Regions from separate parts of the Streptomyces sp. NPDC005195 genome, predicted to be linked through region 2. Evidence: riboswitches for the same ligand, from Rfam matches in the RefSeq annotation. Region 2 holds a riboswitch; the other holds the start of a gene.
What was found. Region 2 has a riboswitch for S-adenosylmethionine ahead of ABZV34_RS26225 (putative leader peptide). Riboswitches for the same ligand answer to the same signal wherever they lie in the genome.

Region 1 (5,837 bases), on a different contig from region 2:
TGCTCATCAAGACCAGCGTGGACCGGATCCCCGAGATCGCCCAGTCGATCGCCGCGCTGGACAGTGTCAGCGAGGTCTTCTCCGTCACCGGTACGTACGACCTGATCGCCATGGTCCGGGTCAAGGCCCACGACGATCTGGCGGACGTCATCCCCGGCAGCATCAGCAAGATCCCGGGGGTCGAGGGCACCGACACCCACGTCGCGTTCCGTACGTACTCGCAGCACGACCTGGAGGCGGCGTTCGCGATCGGCCTGGACTCCTGACCGGCCTGGACTCCTGACCCCGCACCGCCCCCCACGCCGTTCCGTACCGCAGCGGGTCCTTCGCGGCCACCGGGGTCAGACCGCCGGCACGCAGCGACCGCCCTCGGTCCGGTAGCGCCACTGCGCACCGTCCCGCACGAGCTCCTTCACGGCGCGCACGAAGCGCTCCACGTGCTCGTCCGGGGTGCCCGCCCCGAAGCTGACGCGGATCGCGTTGAGGGACTTCTCGCCGGGCGCGGCCTCCGGGGCCCCGCACTCGCCCTGGGTCTGCGGGTCGCTGCCGAGCAGCGTGCGCAGCAGCGGGTGCGCGCAGAAGAGGCCGTCACGCACCCCGATGCCGTACTCGGCGGAGAGCGCCGCCGCGAAGTGTGAGCTGTTCCAGCCCTCGACGACGAACGAGATGACGCCGACCCGGGGCGCGTCGTCGCCGAACAGCGACAGCACGCGCACGGCGGGCACCTCGGCGAGCCCCTCCCGGACCGTGCGGATCAGGTGCCGCTCGCGGGCGACGATCCGGTCGAAGCCCTCCTCGGTGAGCGCCTTGCAGGCGGAGGCGATGGAGTAGGCGCCGATGACGTTGGGGGACCCGGCCTCGTGCCGGGCCGCGCTCTCGTGCCACTCGACGTCGACGCCGCCGTCCGCGCGCCGGGCGACCTTGCGGCTGGCACCGCCGCCGGCGAGGTAGGGCTCGGCCTCGCGCAGCCAGTCGGAGCGGCCGGCGAGGACACCTGAGCCGAAGGGCGCGTACAGCTTGTGCCCGGAGAAGGCGACCCAGTCGACGTCGAGGTCGCCGACGGACACCGGGTGGTGCGGGGCGAGCTGGGCGGCGTCCAGGACGATCCGGGCGCCGTGGGCGTGCGCGGCGGCGGCGAGCTCGCGCACCGGCCACAGCTCGCCGGTGACGTTGGAGGCGCCGGTGACGCAGACGAGGGCCGGTCCGTGGGGGTCACGGTCGGCGAGGGCGCGCTCCAGGGTCGCGACGGCCCCCCGCGGGGTGCGGGGCGCGTCGAGGTACGTGACCCGCGCGTCCTGCCAGGGCAGCAGCGAGGCGTGGTGCTCGGTCTCGAACACGAAGACCTGGCAGTCGGCCGGGAGGGCGGCGGCGAGCAGGTTGAGCGAGTCGGTCGTCGACCGGGTGAAGACGACCTGGTCGTCCTCGCGGCAGTGCAGGAACTCCGCGACGGTCCCGCGGGCGTTCTCGAAGAGGTCGGTGGACAGCTGGGAGAGGTAGCCGGCTCCACGGTGCACGCTGCCGTAGTACGGGGCGTACGCGGCGACGTCGTCCCAGACACGCTGGAGGGCCGGGGCGCTGGCGGCGTAGTCGAGGGCGGCGTAGGTGACCTCGCCGCCGGTGACGAGCGGGACGGTCACATCACGGCCCAGAACGGGCAGGGGGGCACATACGGACCGTTCGGCGGCAGCGGTGGAGACAGACATGGGTGCACTCCTGTGAGAGGCAGGCGGAAGCACCGCGCGGGCGGGGGCGTACGGAGGTACGCGCGCGGCCCGGCGCAGGTGGGAGGGGAAAAGGGTGTGCGGGAGCGGGGCTCTACGCCCTACCGCATTCGCTTGCTCACAGAAGGCTCCCTCGAACGACCAGGACCCCTGGGATTCTCGAGGGGTCCGCGCTTGCCGCAGACCTCGCTGCCTACGGCCTGGTCTTCACCCGGGGCACCCCGCCACGGACGGAGGGTTGCCGGACAGCCGGCCGGGGCCTGATGGCTGTCGCTCATGACCTGATATCGCATCCTGCCACACGATCTTCCTGACGCAACCCCACCGTCCACATGCCGGTACCGGCCCCCGCCGCCCCTGCCGGACCCGTCTCCGGGGGTGGAGCCCCCGGAGACGGGTCGGGTGTCAGCCCTTCAGCGCGGGCTCGCGTCTCGAGCCCGTCCGGCGCTTGAGGACGAGGCCGTTCGGGCCGAAGCGGGGGTCTGGGGGCGGCAGCCCCCAAGGACGGGAGAACTCGAGGGATGACAGGGGCGAGGGATCCCGGAGGGTCTACGCGTTGGTGACCGTCACCCAGCGGTCCAGGACCGCGCGCGCGGCCCCGGAGTCGATGGCCCGAGCCGTCCGCACCATCGCGGCACGGAGCTGGTCCACCAGCGACGCATCCGTCGGGGACAACGCCACCAGGGCCGCCGCCGCGTTCAGCACCACGGCGTCCCGTACGGGCCCCCTCTCGCCGTCCAGGACACGACGGGCGACCTCCGCGTTGTACGAGGCGTCGGCACCCCGCAGGGCCTCCACGGGCACCAGGTCGAGGCCGACGTCCCGCGGATCGAACCGCTCCTCGGTCACCTTGCCGTCCCGCACGACCCAGACCTTCGACGTCGCCGTGGTGGTCAGCTCGTCCAGCCCGTCGTCACCGCGGAAGACCAGCGAGGAGTTGCCGCGCTCGGCGAAGACACCGGCCATGATCGGCGCCATCCGGGCATCGGCGACACCCACCGCCTGCGCCCTCACCCGCGCCGGGTTGGTCAGCGGACCGAGGAAGTTGAAGACCGTCCGGATGCCCAACTGCCCACGCGCCGCCGCCACATGACGCAGCGCCGGATGGAACTTCACCGCGAAGCAGAAGGTGATCCCGGCCTCCTCGGCCACCTCGGCCACCCGCTTCGGCGTCAGCTCCAGATTGACGCCGAGCTTCCCCAGGACGTCCGACGCGCCGGACGCCGACGACGCGGCCCGGTTGCCGTGCTTGACGACCTTCGTGCCGGTCCCGGCCACCACGATCGACGACATCGTGGAGATGTTCACCGTCTTCGCGCCGTCACCGCCCGTACCGACGATGTCGACGGTCTCCCCCGGGACCTCGATCACCTTGGCGTGCTCGTACATCGTGCGGACCAGACCGGTGATCTCCTCGACCGTCTCGCCCTTGGCCCGCAGCGCCACCACGAAGCCGGCGATCTGCGCGTCCGTCGCCTCGCCGCTCATGATCCGGTCCATCGCCCAGGCCGTGTCGTCCGCGCTCTGGTCCCGGCCGTCGAGCAGGCCGTTCAGCACGGCGGGCCAGGAACGGCCCGCCGCGATGTCGCCTCCAGCGGGGGTCACAGCACTCATATGCCGCTCCTGGGTTCGTAGACAGGTACAAGCAGGGTCCACCCTATCCAGCCCGGGCACGGCGAAGAGCCCCCGTCCAAGGGACGGGGGCTCCTGCCGTGGCGATCAGTGGGACCGGTGAGGACCGGCCGGAGGATCAGTGGTGGCCGTGGCCGCTCGTGATCTCCTCGTACTCCTCGACCGTGGGCTTGGGGATCTGGCTGTTCTCCCCGTAGAAGCCCTTGCTGAGCTTGGCACGCAGTCGCTGCACGCCGTTCACCTTGCGCTCGACACCGTTCCCGTCGACCACCGGGCCGATCTCGGCGGGCTGGTACTGCTCGTGCGCGGTGAGCGTGTGCAGGGCCTCCTGGCCGAGCGGCTCGTGCACCTCGATGAACTCACCGTGCGGCAGGCGCTTGATGATGCCGGACTCGCGGCCGTGCAGCACCTTGTCCTTGTCGCGGCGCTGGAGGCCGAGGCAGATCCGCTTGGTGGCGATGAAGACGAGCACCGGCACGACGAAGAACGCGATCCGGACGAACCAGGTGATCGAGTTGATCGACAGGTGGAAGTGCGTGGCCCAGATGTCGTTGCCGCCGCCGACCAGCAGGACGAAGTACCAGCTGATCCAGGCCGCGCCGAAGGCGGTGCGGGTCGGGACGTTGCGCGGGCGGTCCAGGATGTGGTGCTCGCGCTTGTCGCCGGTGACCCAGGACTCGATGAACGGGTAGACCGCGATCGCGACCAGGACCAGCGGGAAGATCACCAGCGGGATGAACACACCCAGGACGAGCGTGTGACCCCAGAGGTTGATCTCCCAGCCCGGCATGACACGGATCAGGCCCTCGGAGAAGCCCATGTACCAGTCCGGCTGGGCGCCCGTGGACACCATGTCCGGACGGTAGGGGCCCATCGTCCAGATGGGGTTGATCGAGGCGATCGCCGAGACGGCCGCGATGACACCGAAGACCAGGAAGAAGAAGCCTCCGGCCTTGGCCGTGTAGACCGGCAGCAGCGGCATGCCGACGACGTTCTTGTTCGTCTTTCCGGGGCCCGCGAACTGCGTGTGCTTGTGGTAGAAGACCAGGATCAGGTGGGCCACCAGCAGGCCGAGCATGATGCCCGGCAGCAGCAGTACGTGCACGGAGTAGAAGCGGGCCACGAAGTCGCCGCCCGGGAACTGACCGCCGAAGAGGAAGAACGAGAGGTACGTGCCGACGATCGGCACGGACAGGACCGCGCCCTCCATGAAGCGGACACCGGTGCCGGAGAGCAGGTCGTCCGGGAGCGAGTAACCGGTGAAGCCGGTGAACATGCCCAGCACGAACAGCAGGAAGCCGAACAGCCAGTTGACCTCACGCGGCTTGCGGAACGCACCCGTGAAGAACACCCGCATCATGTGCACGAACATGCCGGCGAGGAAGACCAGCGCCGCCCAGTGGTGGATCTGCCGGATCAGCAGACCACCGCGCACCTCGAAGGAGATGTGCATGGTCGAGTTGAACGCCTCGGACATCATCTGGCCCTGCAGCGGGATGTAGCTGCCGTGGTACTCCACCTCGTTCATCGACGGGTGGAAGAACAGCGTCAGATACACACCCGTGAGGATGATGATGATGAAGCTGTAGAGGCAGATCTCACCCAGCATGAACGACCAGTGGTCGGGGAAGATCTTGCGCATGTTGGACTTGGCCAGGGAGTAGATCCCCAGACGGCCGTCGGCCCAGTCGGCCACCCGCTCACCGGCGGGCGCCTTCTCGCGCGAGCGCGAGTCGGAGGTGGTGGTAGTACTCATCCGCGCTCCCAGAAGGCAGGACCGACGGGCTCGTCGAAGTCGCCGAGCGCCTCGAGATAGCCCTCGTCGTTCACACCGATGCGCAGCTGCGGCAGGGCATGACCGGCCGGGCCGAAGATCACTCGGGCACCGTCGGAGAGGTCGAAGGTGGACTGGTGGCAGGGGCAGAGCACGTGGTGCGTCTGCTGCTCGTACAGGGAGATCGGGCAGCCGACATGGGTGCAGATCTTCGAGTACGCCACGATGCCCTCGTGCGACCAGGCGAGCTCGCGCTTGTCCTTGATGTTGTCCGGCTGGAGCCGGATGATCATCACGGCGGCCTTCGCGATCTCCTGCTGGAAGTCCTCGTCCTTCTCCTCCAGGCCCTCGGGCTTGACGAAGGTGAGCGAGCCGACGGCGATGTCGGAGGGACGCAGCGGCTCGTTCGTGTTCACGTTGACGAGCAGCTTGCCCTTGGACCAGATCGTGTGGCGCAGCTTGGTGCCCGGCAGCGGACCGAGGTCGCGCAGCAGCATGACGCCGGAGAGCGGGAACAGGGCCAGCGCGCCGAACATCGTGGTGCGGATCAGCTTGCGGCGGCCGAGCGCGGACTCCTTGGCGCCCTGCTTGAAGTCGGCCAGGACCTTGGCCTTGACCTCAGGCTCCGCCTCGATCGGGTGACGCTCGTCGGCGATCTCCACGTCGGACATCAGGGTGCGGGCCCAGTGGACCGCACCCGCGCCGATCGA
Region 2 (5,837 bases):
CGCTTGTCCCCGCACGCCGAGCGCCGCGTGATCAGGCCCGCGTGCTGCAGACAGGCCACCTGATAGGTCAGCCGCGTCTTGGGGCGGCCCAGCAGCTCGGCGATCTGTGTCATGCGCAAGCTGGATCCGGGCTGGTCGGCCAGCAGGCACAGCACCAGGAACTCGTCGTGCGAGACACCGAGGGCGTCCTTGACGCGAGCGCGCAACTGCTGCTCGATCGCTCCGGCCGCCGCCAGCAGCCGCATCCAGGACCGCAGTTCGGCCGGCAGCAGGCCGTCGTCGCAGCCCGACTCGTGTTCGGGCAGGTCAGCGGGGGCGAGGAAGTCGGCCATGGTGTCACAGTCTACCGGTTGTCCAAATTTGAAGAACGGGCTAGCCTGTGATCGTCCAAATTTGGATGACTACACGTTGTCCCACGGCCCGTGCCTCACCTGTAACCGTTAAGCGTCTGGAGAACACTCATGACCGTCGCCGTCGAAACCGGCCTGTGGCAGCTCGACCCGGCCCGCACCAGCGTCGTCGTCCGGCACAAGACGATGTGGGGTCTGGTCACGGTGAAGGGTGTCTTCGCCACTGTCACCGGGGAGGGCGAGGTGCAGGCGGACGGGACCGCCCGCGGCACCGTCACCCTGGACGTGGCGTCTCTCGACACCAAGAACGGCAAGCGTGACAAGCACCTCCGTTCGGCCGACCTCTTCGACGCGGAACGGCACCCCACGATCACCTTCGCGGTGGACGACGCCGTGATCGCCCCGGACGACACCGTCGAGGTCACCGGGCAGTTGACCGTGCGCGGCATCACCAGGCCGCAGCCCGTCGTCGCCCGCGTCACCGCGGCGAGCGCCGAAGACGTCACCCTCGCCGCGGAGTTCACCGTGGACCGCGACCAGTTCGACATGGGCTGGAACCAGATGGGCATGCTCCGCGGCCTGACCACCGTCGTCGGCACACTCGTCTTCACCCGCGTCAAGGGCTGAGCCGACGGAGCGCCGCCCGCCGTCGGCGCGGCGGCAAGCGGTGACCGCCCGCCGGCTCCATGGTCCGCCGGACATGGCGGCCGATGTCACAGGCTTCGCGGCGGCGCGTCCTGGTGCGGTCCGAGGACGGGACGGTGAACAACTCCCAGATGACCGGGGGCTGTTCGCCGTGGCCTCGAGATGGGCGCGGGCCGGTCGTCCGGAGAGACGTCCCGACGGCGGCGTCAGGCCCGGCGCACCGCTTCGCGGAAGGCCGGATGGGCGCCCAGCCGGCCGACGTAGTCCCGCAGACGGCCGTACGGGGAGAGGACGCCCTCCGTGCCGAGGCCGGTGAGGGCCACCCACAGGTCGACGTCGGCGGCCGTCAGCTCGTCGCCCCACACATGCTCGTACGACCCGAGTCGGTGATCCAGCGAGTCGAGCGCGGCGGACCGCGCCGTCGGCCCGGCGACCGTGGTGAGGTTCCGGTCCAGGAAGACGCGGAAGGCGTCGATGTCCGCGGCGAGGGACGGCGGGTGCAGCCGGGGGAGTCCGTCGTCGTCGCGGCAGCCCGGAAGTTCGCCGAGATCGCGCAGGATGTCGGGGGTGTGATTGCTGACGACGCGTCCGCTCCAGCGGTCGCACAGCGCCGGCGCGGTGAGCGGACCGTCGTAGTGGTGCCAGGTGGCCTCGTACGCGGCCCGCAGCGCGGCGCGGGCGGCTGGTGTCCCGGAGGGACCCGCCAGCAGCGTGGTGGTGACCGAGTCGCGCAGCCCCAGCAGGCCGAGGGTGATCGAGATGCGCAGCGAGCGCGGACAGCGCTCGGAGAGGTACAGCTGATAGCGGTGCGGCGCGGGATAGAAGCCGCCGGCCGGACCGGCACCGATGCGACTGCGGATGCGGTGTTCACGCGAGGGGGCCGCTCCCCGAGGGGGTGCGGCGACGAAGGCCCCCGTGGCAGGCGAGGCCGGGGCGCGGTGGTGGGAGGCGACGGCGGTCGGACTGAGCGAGGCTGTCTCGGGCATGACTCTCCAGGGGGGACGGCGAAGCCCCGCCGCCCGGGGGCAGCGGCGGCGGAACGGAGTGACTGCTCTGAGGTACCGTCCGGACCCTGGACTAGTAGGCGCTGGAGACCCGCTGCAGATCGATGTGCAGACGCCTGGTCAGACCGCTCGTGCCCTTTCCGGCCATTCCCGTCGCTCCCGTGTCCGGGGCTCGCGAGAGGCGAGACCACGCTTGCCCCGCCGCTCCGGCGGGACCCGGTCGTCACCCGGGGCACCCCGTCGCGGTGGAAGGGTTGCCTGTCAGCGGGCCGGGGCCGATCAACCGCCTCGCACGGAGGGACCCGGCGAAGGGCGCTGACCATCGTGACCGTCCCCGTCAGTCTCGGTCCGCTCCGTGGGCTCGTCAAGAAGGCGCCCGCCCGGTCTCACCACGTGGTCGTCCGGGCTGCCGAGCGTTGACCTCCGCACGCCGTGCCTCGCCACCGCACGGACTCGGTCCTGGTCCGAACTCCGGGGCTCCGAGCCGGAACAGACGGCGCGGGCGGGCCGTTGTGCTGGAGAGGACACCACGACGACGGCGCGCCCAGGGCGCCCGCCGCGACGGAAGGGCGGAGGTGACGGACGTGCCGGTCCTGTCCGCGCTCCGCGTCATGGCGCTCACCCCCCGCCGCCGTGTCCATCTGTACTCCCGGCCGCACATCGATCTGCGGCGCGTGGCCGGCGCGCTCTGTCGTCCCTGACCTGTCACCCCGCTGCCGCCGCCCTCCGCACGGAGGGCAGGAGCCCTCGTACGGTCGATCAGGAAGGCACCCCTTTCGTGGCCTCGTCATCCCCCTCCCCGCTGCCCGCCGCCTCCCCTTCACCCCTCTCATCCGCCACTTCCTCCTCTTCCTTCTCTTCCCCTTCTTCCTCCGACGCCCTGCACCTCGCCGTCGCGCTCGACGGCGCCGGGTGGCATCCGGCCGCCTGGCGCGAGCCGGTGGCCCGCCCCCGTGATCTGCTCACCGCCGCGTACTGGACGGACCTGATCACCGAGGCCGAGCGCGGCCTGCTCGACCTTGTGACCATCGAGGACGCGCTCGGACTCCAGTCCTCGCGGGTCACCGGTCCCGACGGCCGCACGGACCAGGTACGTGGACGGCTGGACGCCGTCCTGATCGCCGCCCGCGTCGCTCCACTCACCAGCCATATAGGACTGGTGCCGACCGTGGTGGCCACCCACACGGAGCCGTTCCATATCTCCAAGGCGATAGCCACCCTCGACTATGTGAGCAGCGGGCGGGCCGGCGTACGGGTGCAGGTGTCGCCGCGTCAGAGCGAGGCCGCGCACTTCGGCCGCCGTGAGTTCCCCCCGTTCCGGCTCGAGGACCTGGACAGCCCCGCCCTGCGGGAGTTGGCCGTCGACCTCTTCGACGAGGCCGCCGACCACGTCGAAGCGGTACGCAGGCTCTGGGACAGCTGGGAGGACGACGCGGAGATCCGGGACGTCGCCACCGGCCGCTTCGTCGACCGCGACAAGCTGCACTACGTCGACTTCGAGGGGCGGCACTTCAGCGTCAAGGGACCCTCGATCACCCCGCGCCCGCCACAGGGCCAGCCCCCGGTCAGCGCCCTCGCCCACGAATCGGTGACCGGAGCGCCCTTCCGTCTGCTCGGCCGCTCCGCCGACATCGGATACGTCACCCCCCACGACACCGGGCAGGCGCGCACGATCGTCGCCGCGGTCCGCGCCGAACAGGAGGCGGCCGGGCGCTCCGGCGAACCCCTGCACCTCTTCGGTGACCTGGTGGTGTTCCTGGACGACGATCCCGCCGCCGCGGTGGCCCGCCGCGACCGCCTCGACACCCTCGCCGGCCACCCGTACACCAGTGACGCCCGGATCTTCACCGGCACCCCCGCACAACTCGCCGACCTGCTCCAGGAGTTGCACTCGGCCGGACTGTCCGGCTTCCGGCTGCGCCCGGCCGTCGCCGGCCACGACCTGCCGGCGATCACCAGGGGCCTGGTCCCGGAACTCCAGCGCCGCGGCGCCTTCCGGCAGTCGTACGAGGCCGACACCCTGCGCGGGCTGCTCGGACTCTCCCGCCCCGCCAACCGCTACGCCGCCACCGCCTGAGCCGGAGGGACCCACTCATGAACACGACACAGGACAAGCCCCTCAAGCGGATCCACCTCGCGGCGCACTTCCCCGGCGTCAACAACACCACCGTCTGGAGCGCCCCGGAGGCCGGCAGCCACATCGAGTTCAGCTCGTTCGCGCACTTCGCGCGGACCGCCGAACGCGCCAGGTTCGACTTCCTCTTCCTCGCCGAGGGCCTGCGTCTGCGTGAACAGGGCGGACATATATATGACTTGGACGTGGTCGGACGCCCCGACACCTTCACGGTCCTGGCCGCGCTCGCCGCCGTCACCGAACACCTGGGCCTGACGGGCACCATCAACTCCACCTTCAACGAGCCCTACGAGGTCGCCCGCCAGTTCGCCAGCCTCGACCACCTCTCCGGCGGACGTGCCGCCTGGAACGTCGTCACCTCCTGGGACGCCTTCACCGGCGAGAACTTCCGCCGCGGCGGGTTCCTCCCGCAGGACGAGCGCTACTCCCGGGCCAGGGAGTTCCTGGCCACCGCGAACGAACTCTTCGACTCCTGGCACGGGGACGAGATCGTCGCCGACCAGGAGACCGGAACCTTCCTGCGCGACGCCGGGGCCGGAGCCTTCGTGCACCAGGGCCGGCACTTCGACATCCAGGGGCGGTTCAACGTCCCGCGCAGCCCACAGGGGCGCCCCGTCGTCTTCCAGGCCGGGGACTCCGAGGAGGGCCGCGAGTTCGCCGCCGCGGACGCCGACGCGATCTTCAGCAGGTACGCCACCCTCGAGGAGGGCCGGGCCTTCTACACGGACGTCAAGCGCCGGCTGGCCCGCCACGGCCGTACGCGCGACCAGTTGCTGATCCTGCCCGCCGCGACCTTCGTCCTCGGGGACACGGACGCCGAGGCGGAGGAACTCTCCCGCGAGGTGCGCCGTCGGCAGGTCAGCGGCGCCACGGCGATCAAACACCTCGAGTTCGTCTGGAACCGCGACCTGTCCGCGTACGACCCGGACGGTCCGCTTCCCGACATCGACCCCGACCCCGGCGAGCACACCGTCGCCCGCGGGCGCGCGCAGGTCCGGATGTACCGGGATCCGCCGGCCACCGCCCGGGAGTGGAGGGAGCGGGCCGCCGCCAACAAGTGGTCGATCCGGGACCTCGTCATCGAGACCGGCAACCGGCAGGCGTTCGTCGGTTCCCCGGCCACCGTCGCCGCGACGATCAACGACTTCGTCCAGGCCGACGCCGCCGACGGCTTCATCCTCGTCCCCCACATCACCCCCGGCGGCCTCGACACCTTCGCCGACACCGTGGTCCCGCTGCTCCAGGAGCGCGGCGTGTTCCGTACGGAGTACGAGGGCACCACTCTCCGCGACCACCTGGGCCTCACCCGTCCCGACGCCGAGGCGACGGCCGACCGGGTGGCGTCATGAGGTGCCCGGGCATCGCGCGGATCGTGCCCGACCCGGACCCCGTGGCCGGGGTACGGAAGCCGGCGAACGGCCATGTCGGCCAGGAGGTCTGCGCGGGGGTCAGCTGACGTCGAGGTAGTCCCGGAGAGCCTCGGAGCGTGAGGGGTGGCGCAGTTTGGACATCGTCTTGGACTCGATCTGGCGGATGCGCTCGCGTGTCACCCCGTACACCTGCCCTATCTCCTCCAGCGTCCGGGCCTGCCCGTCCATGAGGCCGTAGCGCAGCGTGATGATCCCGGCCTCGCGCGCGGTCATGTTCGCCAGGACGGCCTGGATGGCGTCCTTGAGGAGCAGGAAGGTGACCATGTCCGCCGGG

Region 1: it holds a riboswitch for S-adenosylmethionine, as region 2 does, so the genes downstream of both, ABZV34_RS28595 (aminotransferase class V-fold PLP-dependent enzyme) here and ABZV34_RS26225 (putative leader peptide) in region 2, are expected to answer to the same signal.

The regions. Positions count from the first base shown of each region.
Region 1 covers NZ_JBEXHZ010000039.1:49,219-55,055, forward strand. The annotation lists gene ABZV34_RS28590 (Lrp/AsnC ligand binding domain-containing protein) at 1-266, shown strand, start outside; gene ABZV34_RS28595 (aminotransferase class V-fold PLP-dependent enzyme) at 342-1,703, opposite strand; SAM riboswitch class IV at 1,887-2,003, opposite strand; gene trpD (anthranilate phosphoribosyltransferase) at 2,271-3,335, opposite strand; gene ABZV34_RS28605 (cytochrome bc complex cytochrome b subunit) at 3,472-5,109, opposite strand; gene ABZV34_RS28610 (Rieske 2Fe-2S domain-containing protein) at 5,106-5,837, opposite strand, start outside.
Region 2 covers NZ_JBEXHZ010000031.1:17,425-23,261, reverse strand. The annotation lists gene ABZV34_RS26240 (MarR family transcriptional regulator) at 1-332, opposite strand, end outside; gene ABZV34_RS26235 (YceI family protein) at 462-977, shown strand; gene ABZV34_RS26230 (cell envelope biogenesis protein OmpA) at 1,202-1,981, opposite strand; gene ABZV34_RS26225 (putative leader peptide) at 2,073-2,147, opposite strand; SAM riboswitch class IV at 2,184-2,329, opposite strand; gene ABZV34_RS26220 (putative leader peptide) at 2,575-2,700, shown strand; gene ABZV34_RS26215 (LLM class flavin-dependent oxidoreductase) at 2,880-4,076, shown strand; gene ABZV34_RS26210 (NtaA/DmoA family FMN-dependent monooxygenase) at 4,094-5,482, shown strand; gene ABZV34_RS26205 (RNA polymerase sigma factor) at 5,582-5,837, opposite strand, start outside.